2 regions of the Xylanibacter ruminicola 23 genome follow, and region 1 is predicted to be linked to the other one. Evidence: riboswitches for the same ligand, from Rfam matches in the RefSeq annotation. Region 1 holds a riboswitch; the other holds the start of a gene.
The links. A riboswitch is a leader RNA that binds a small molecule or an ion and turns the genes downstream of it on or off. The one in region 1 is predicted to bind cobalamin.

Region 2: linked by a shared signal. The riboswitch ahead of PRU_RS14335 (NADPH-dependent FMN reductase family protein) and the one ahead of PRU_RS05650 (TonB-dependent receptor plug domain-containing protein) in region 1 are both predicted to bind cobalamin.

Annotation. Positions count from the first base shown of each region.
Region 1 is NC_014033.1:1,272,168-1,276,315, forward strand. It holds gene PRU_RS05645 (sirohydrochlorin cobaltochelatase) at 1-437, opposite strand, end outside; gene PRU_RS05650 (TonB-dependent receptor plug domain-containing protein) at 424-2,538, opposite strand; cobalamin riboswitch at 2,594-2,783, opposite strand; gene PRU_RS05655 (cobyrinate a,c-diamide synthase) at 2,865-4,142, shown strand; gene PRU_RS05660 (bifunctional cobalt-precorrin-7 (C(5))-methyltransferase/cobalt-precorrin-6B (C(15))-methyltransferase) at 4,139-4,148, shown strand, end outside.
Region 2 is NC_014033.1:3,448,225-3,452,372, forward strand. It holds gene PRU_RS14330 (helix-turn-helix domain-containing protein) at 1-1,166, opposite strand, end outside; cobalamin riboswitch at 2,261-2,445, shown strand; gene PRU_RS14335 (NADPH-dependent FMN reductase family protein) at 2,493-2,888, shown strand; gene fldA (flavodoxin FldA) at 3,118-3,612, opposite strand; gene PRU_RS14345 (DUF2023 family protein) at 3,637-4,011, opposite strand.

The sequences.
Region 1 (4,148 bases):
CGGCGATACTCTTCACCAGGGATTACCTGCAGCGACTGTACCACCACCTGCTTGTAACCAGCCAGACCGATAGCGGTGAGCCAGTGCTCGGGGTCGTAATAGTCCTTAGGTTCCACATTCTCACCCGCACGGGCATTGTTGATACAGATGGCCGAAGAGAATGAGAGATATACATCCCATCCACCGAACTGAGCCTTGTAGTCATCCACCACCTTATCAAAGGTGTCATAGGCCTGTTCCCAGGTAGAACCGAAGGCTACCAGCAGGATCACCTTGTCACTCTTCTTCTGTGCATTCACTGTCTGGTTCACAGCCTGCTGATACCTGTCATAGTTCGACTGTGTTGATTTGTTGTCATCATCGCTGTCGCAAGCTGTAAACAGTGCGCTGCCCACTACTGTCAGCATGGCCAGCATCAAAAACTTAATCTGTTTCATTGTTGTTGTAATTAAAATTAGACTTAAACTTATTTGATAGTTTCTTACCTTGATTGAATCTCAGCGTGAGCGAGGCATAGATAGTTCTGCCTGGCGAGGTGGTGCCCAAATGCAGTCCGTGAGGCGTGCGGTCCACGAAATCAAAGATGTTGTCGATACCGGCATCCACTTTCAGCAGTCGGCCTATCTGATGATTGGTTGAGAGTCGCCACAATTGATAACCCTTGCCGTCGCCGTCTATCTGATAGTAGCGCTTACTGCTCAAGCGTCCGTAGATACCCACGCCCAACTGGTATTTCTTTGAGAACTGATGATTCCAGGTGGCATATACGTTAGCCTTGTGATGCGCCATACCGTCGATGGTCACCTTCTGCATCACGTCGTTCTCAGTGTCATACTGGTTGGCTTCGGTGTCCAGATAGCTGTAGCTACCACCAGCGGTGAAGTGCTTACCCTGATAGCGCACGGTGAAATCCACGCCATAGGTCTTGGCATCTTCCATATTCTGATATTGACGCACACGGATGGGGTCGTATTTCGTAATCAGTTCGCCCGGAGCCTGCTTGGTAGGTATGGTCACCAGCGTGATCATGCGGTCCACCTTATTAATATAAGGCGCCAAGGTCAGCGTCAGGTGCCCGATGGTATATTCCACGCTGGCACCGAAATAATTCGAGGTCTGTGCCTTCAGGTCTTCATTGCCCAGGTAGAGATACACACCATTCATATTCTTGATATACTGATAGTGCAACTCCTTAGGCGTAGGTGTCTTGTAACCCTGACTCCAGGTGGCTCGCAGTCGCAGGTCGCCCAACTTCAGCATGGCTGACAGTTTGGGTGTCAGTCGGGTGCCGAATCCCTCATTGCGGGTCAGTCGCAAACCGCCTGTGATGTGGAGTGGATCCAGCAGTGCCCACTCGTCCTGCACATACAGTGCTTCGGTATTGTCAGTCGCTTTTCCGCCAGCCACACGCATCGGCGCTTTCAACCAGTCGTAGCGATACTCCAGTCCGGCACTCAACTGCTGCTCATAGGGCAACGCAAAGATTCCTTTCAGCGAGATGTTAGTCAGTCGCTGGTCGCTCTGCAGTTCCTTATCACCGGGGAAGTAAGGGAAATAATTGGTAAAACGGCCGTTCACATAGCCATCCGTCAGCGTGGTGTCGGTATAGGCGTAGTTATAGGCATGCTTCTTCCAGTCGGCATCCAGCGTAATCACGTCGGTCTTGTTCAGCTTCCACTTACCACCTACTGACGCCGACGCATTGTTGTACTGCAGATCCCATGTCTTCACGTCCACACCGGGATGATGACCGCAGGGGCGATAGATGCGCTTCCAGTAGATGCTACCGTCGGCATAGAGTTCGATGGCAGGCGTGAGCTGATAAGTCAGTCGCTCAGCTATCTGCCAGTTGGTATGCCGGTTCACCGTCTTGTTGCGCGAGTCGGTGATGTGGTATTCCGTTTGTTGGATAGCTTCCTCGGCGGTGTTCTGCCAACCGTCGGAGTGCTGCAATTGGAAGTTGGTGTAGCTCGACAGTTTACCATAGTTGAGCGCCACGCCGTTATGCTGCCTGATGTCGCCATAAGTGCCTACGCGCGTGGTGTTCTCCACCATCACGCCCTGTTCGCGATGCTTGCGGGTGATGATATTGATCACACCAGCTATCGCATCACTGCCATAGAGGGCACTCGAGGCACCCTTCACGATTTCTATCTTCTCGATATTATGCGGGTCGATAAGACTCAGGTCGTTCTCGCCACCATTATCACCATGCAGGCGCCTACCGTCTATCAGTATCAGCACATACGCGTTGCCCAGACCATTCATCTGCAGTCTGCTACTCATATCGTTCTCGCTGAAATCGAACGATGCCGTGAGTCCCGACAGGATATCCTCGATACTCTTGCCGGCATACTGCTGCAACTGCCGGCGACTGATTACTTCGGTCTGCACGGGCGCATCTTTCAGCAGGTGCTGCGTACCAGTACCTGTCACCACCACCTCCTGCAAACTATCAGCACGCCAAATGTCGGTCTGGGCATTTGCACCAATAGCAAGCAAACTCAGGCCTATTGCCAATTGCTTCCCTAGTTTCATTACTATCAAATTATCACAACCGCTAACTCCTGAACGGTCTAAAGTTAAATTGTCAATCTTCAATTGACATTCGGCAGGTCTTCTGACTTTCCTCAGTCTGTCTTACCTTCCCGAGCCTGTGGCTCAGTGGCGTTATACAGGCAAACCCTTTTTGCGAGGATTACAGCTGCAGGTACAGTTACGGATTCTCACCGTATTCCCTTTTCATCGTAGTGGCATCGGCCACCAGATGACCTTATTTTGGCGACAAAGGTACAACTTTTTTCGGTTAACCACACATATTTAGCAGAAAATTTATATATTTGCACCCAAATCAACTTCAGAAGATGTCGAACAAGACAGCGTTTATGATAGCAGCACCCACCAGTGGTTCAGGCAAGACAACCATTGCCCGAGGCCTGATGCAGTGGTTCACCCAGAACGGTTACCGGGTGCAGCCCTTCAAGTGCGGGCCCGATTATATCGACACTAAATTCCACACAGCTGTCTGTGGGCACCCGTCGGTCAATCTCGATACCTTTATGACTACGCCCGCACACGTACGCGCGCTATTTGCGCACTACGGGACTGATGCTGACATCTGTATCGTCGAAGGTATGATGGGCCTTTATGATGGCTACGATCGCGAACTGGGTTCGTCGTACGACATCGCCCGCGTGCTTGATATTCCCGTGATTCTGGTGGTCGATGCTAAATCGGCAGCCTACTCGATGACAGCCCTCTTATCGGGCTTTATCCACTTCCGCGGCGACGTTCGTATCGCTGGTATAATATTTAACAAAGTTGGTTCGCAGCGCCACTTCAACATGCTGCGCGAAGTGTGCGATGAGCTCCATGTCAAGTGCCTGGGCTACCTGCCTAAATCGCCCGACCTGGAGCAAAATTCACGCTATCTGGGGCTCGATTTCTCACAACTACCCGAGTCAGACCAGTTGACTGCCCTTTTAGAGGAGAATATCGACCTCCCATCTCTCAAAAGTCTCACTACCACGCTCCATGACGAGGTAAAGTCCCAAACAAGAAACTGCGAGTTCCGGCATCTGGAAACGAAAACGCTTATAGCCAGGAATCATGAAAGTTTTTCGTTCATCTATCAGGAGACTTTAGACCAGTTTGGCGACGTCATTTTCTTCGATCCTGAGAAAGATGTGCCAACTTTTGATGGCATCGACCTGCTCTATCTGCCAGGCGGTTATCCTGAGAAGCACCTGGAGGCATTAGTGCCCAATCAGGCTTGTCTGCATGCTATCAAAAAATTTGCGGAAGATGGCGGCAGGATTGTTGCCGAATGTGGCGGTATGATGTACCTCTGTCAAGCCATCATTACCGACGATGGAAGTTTCCCCATGTGCGGTGTACTGCCCTACTCGATCACTGCCCGCAAAGCTGATCGCAAGCTGTCCTTAGGCTACCGCCAGTTCACCCTCGATGGCAAGACCTATCGAGGGCACGAATTCCATTACACGCAATTCATCGGCGATACCCCTGAGAGTATCACCCAAGTCTATAACGCTAAAGGTGAGCCTGTACCAACGCCAATTTTCAGATATCACAACGTACTAGCCAGCTACACGCACCTTTATCAAATACCCAGCATCCTATGAAATTCA
Region 2 (4,148 bases), 1.4 Mb from region 1:
GCTATCTGGCGCTCCTTGCCCTGCGTGTCGTAGATGGTAGCCAGTTCGGCACTTTCGCTACGCTTCTGGCGTACAAGGGCCGTATCGTAGACTTCGGCTATCTGCATGGCCACATGGAGGGCCGAGTCCTTACGTCCGGCAAAATAGTTGGAACGGAACTTAGGCAGCAGATTCTGACCGATGGTTTCTAAATCGTATTCATAACCCCAATCCTTAATAAAACGGTCGAGCTCGGTATAGTTGTCGGCAGCTTCGGCATAGCGACGGGCTTCTACCAGGTATCCGCAGCCGTTGATGCGTCCCTCGAGTGTTTGTCCAAAGTCGGTTTTCATATATTGGGCATAATTGCGGGCGGCTTCGGCTGTTTTTCCGTTCATCTGGTACACTTGTGCACGATGCAGCCAAACTAAGGCACGCAGTGTTTTTAATTCTTTTTCAATCGGCTTGGGCTCTTTCTCATAGATAGTTACAAGCGAGTCCATGCGATCTACCCATACGCCGGCCTCATTCAAGTGGTGATTGATGTGACTAACGGCGATATTCTCTAAGGTTTGAATGCTGGCTGCTATCGGTCGGTTTGTAGAGTCGTTAACTGTGCGAAGTACCCACAGATAGGCATCGTCATAACTCTTCTTGGCTTCGTCGAAGCGTTCCAACATTATCTGGGTGTCGCCTAGGCTTAAGTAAAGCGTCTGTAATTCGACAGGACAGTATGGATTGTCCACATCCTTCAGCTTGTCGATAAGCAGGAGGGCAGTGCGCATGGCATTATCGTAGTCGCGATCGGTGGTTAGCATGATAACCAGGTTAGTGCCTGCATGTATGTACTCCCAGAAGTCCTCGGCAGGAGGATTCTCGATAGAAACAACACGACGGAAGCACTCGATGCACTTATCCATCTGTCCCATCTGGAAATAAGCTACGCCACGATAGCCTTCGGCACGTATCGGCGAGAGTTCGCCAACTTCGGCCAAACTGTCAGTAACGGCCAGGAAATGCTCAAAGTCGCCAGAAAATCTAGCAGCCAGAGCAATACTGTCGCCACGTGTGGAAATGCGCTTTGCGGGGATGTCGCCTCGTTTTTCACCGCCCTTACCGCCACAGGCCGTGAGCACGGTAAGGATGATAGCTATACTTATTAAATATATGCACCTACAAATTTTCATGATAAATAGTTTGTAGGTGCAAAGGTACGGGTTATTTTCTAAAAACCCAAATAAAAAATCAAGTTTTTATCTTTTCCCCCTTCAATATTCCATTCATAAAGATTTAGAATCTGTAACCACCGGCAGAGAGAACCGAATACATGCCGAAACTCTTTTTGCGTAGCCAGTTGAATTTAGTTAGCATTAATTATCATTGTGAGTCATGTCGAGCACCAACATTCTTACCACCAGGATAAATAATATCACGGCGACGACTAACAGAACCATCAGCGCTATTTCCATGTTTTTAGAAGTTTATCACACCAATATTGAAATGCATCTTTTTAAGATATATACTATTACAGTTTACCATTGTGGCTCATGTCGAGTACCCACAATCTTACAATCATTGCCAACACTATTAAGGCGAATGCCATCAGGATAATTAGATTTGTTTCCATACTTTTATTACTTTTGTTTTTAAATTTCTGGTGCAAAGATATAACAAAAAGACAGTATCTGCAATAGCACAGACAAATGGTCGGGTGGTTTCAGACAAATAGTCGGGTATTTGTTCGCGATAACTACACCTATTATAGATATAAAATTGTTTAAAACCACAAAACAAAATGTAGTTTTATCGTGTGTTTTGCTATCATTATCTTGAAATTAAGTACCAAAAGTTGTGTAATTTGTCCGACGACGTGTCGTTTTGTCCGACAGATTGTCTGAAATGTCCGACGATTTGTCTGAAACCACCCGACTATTTGTCTAAACCCTTGTGGGAATGGATTTTTTGCCTTACCTTTGCAACCAGAAAATTTAATCGCTCTTTCTTTTTTTTAAGTAATAGATATAACCTAATGATCAATATCCTTTTGACAATGAAGTGCAGTGCGTAATGGAACGAAGCGTTAACTGCCAAACGTGCCCCAGGCCAACTATCTCGCTAACGGATAGAAGGCCTGGGGCCTTTTTTTGTATAAAACAAATTATTTTTGATTTTTTGTTTGGCGTATAAGAATAATGTTGTATATTTGCAACGTGATTCAAGAATGAGTCTATGTGAAAGTTGAGGCTACGCCTCGACATAACGTGAACGTTGAGGCATAGCCTCGACCTTCGCCCGTAAAGGTTCGCTTAGCCGCGATTAATTGGGAATGTGAGTGAGAATCTCCGACTGTCCCGCAGCAGTGAACTCCATTATGGCTCCTAAGCATCAATGCCATTGCCCGTTTGGGTGAGAAGGCGCTTGGGAGTGGAGGAAAGTCTGAAGACCAGCCTTTTTCGGTATTTGCTAAATGCTCTCGATGTAAGGGCGTGAGGCGCAACTTAATTTTTGTGGGTATGAAACATGAATCAATCGTCGTGGTATACGACAGTTGTCAGGCTATTGCAGAAGAAATAGCCGACAAGCTTGGCGCTGAAACTATCAGCGTACAGAGTATTAACAACAGGCAGATAGAAAACTGCCAGAGTTTTGTTCTTGCATTAGAGTTTATGGCTGATGGAAGTATGACTCCCCATTGGCAGTGGGCTTGTCAAACGTTGCGTGGTGCTAGCCTAAGTGGAAAGAACTTTGCCGTGTTAGTGGCATTAGGTAACAAACTGAATCATGATGCAGATAAAATTTGCCATGAACTGCGTGAACGCCATGCGCACATTGTTGGCGAACAGCTATATGCTGAAACGCCCCAATGCAATCTCGAAAATTGGATATGTTCTGTTTCACCTAATTTATAATCAAATTACTATGGTATACATTTTAGTAGTAGCTTTGGAATTTTTGCTCGCAACCATTGGTGTAGCGTGTCTTATCAGACACTATAACCACAAAGTTTAGTGGCTATATAGAAACAATGATTGTTAATTTATGCCGCAAAGATGCGAAAAAAGAAAGGTGGCTGGTCGTCTCGACTAGCCACCTTTACCCTAACTAAACAAATACTTATTTATAAATTTACACCTGTGATTAAAGACTTGGAGTAATAGCTGCCAACCAGGCATCGATACGTGTATCGGTCTGGTCGTCCTCATTGATGTCGTCGAGAGGCAGGCCAATAAACTTTCCGTCGATAACTGCTTCAGAATCGTCGAAAGTGTAACCATCGGTTTCAACGCTACCAATAAAGTTGGCACCGCTGTCTTTGATGCCGTTATAGAGCTCACCCATACCACCTACAAATGTATCACTATAGGTAGAACAGTCGCCACAACCAAAGATGGCGATAGTTTTTCCGCTCAGGTCGGCACCCTGTAAGGTCTTCAAACCGTCGTACCAATCGTCCTGCAGTTCGCCAGCTCCCCAGGTAGAGGTACCTAAGATCAGATTCTGGTTTGCGGCAACGGTTTCGGCCGAAAGATCCTGTACATTCAAGGCTTCGCAACCCAGCTTCGAGGCTATCTTCTCTGCGATGGCCTCGCATGTTCCTGTAGAGGAACCATAAATTACAATAGTTGAATTCATTACTTTATATTATCATTATGTGGTTTAATTCTTACATTTGCAGTTTCCGTCGCATTGTCCTTTACGTTTGCAATAGCGCTCGCACTGGGCACAGATGTCGTACCCCAACATAGCACCAAGAATAAAATCCTCTTCAGGTGTAAGTTGGTTCAACGGACGGGTAACAATGAGTCGGATGGCATCCAGGCATTCGCGACGCCCAAAGTAAACGTTCAGGTTCTGCTGACCTGCAGGCTGCAGCACGTAGGGTATGCCTTGGCTTTCCAATCGTTCAACAGCCTGGTTACCATACTTTTTATTGCAGGTAAACAGTACCATCTGGCGCACGCCTTTATTCAGCTCGTAGATGTGGTTCATCAGTACTTTGAGTTCCGTTGGGATGTTTCTTTCTGTTCTCATTGTTATACTTTTAATTCGACGGTGCAAAGGTACGGCGAAAAAATAAAGTGCGCAATACCTAAAACAGAGTGTTTTAAGCATCGCGCACCTTTCGGTGTTCAATAAAAAGAACTAATATAAAATAGGTATTGGAGTAT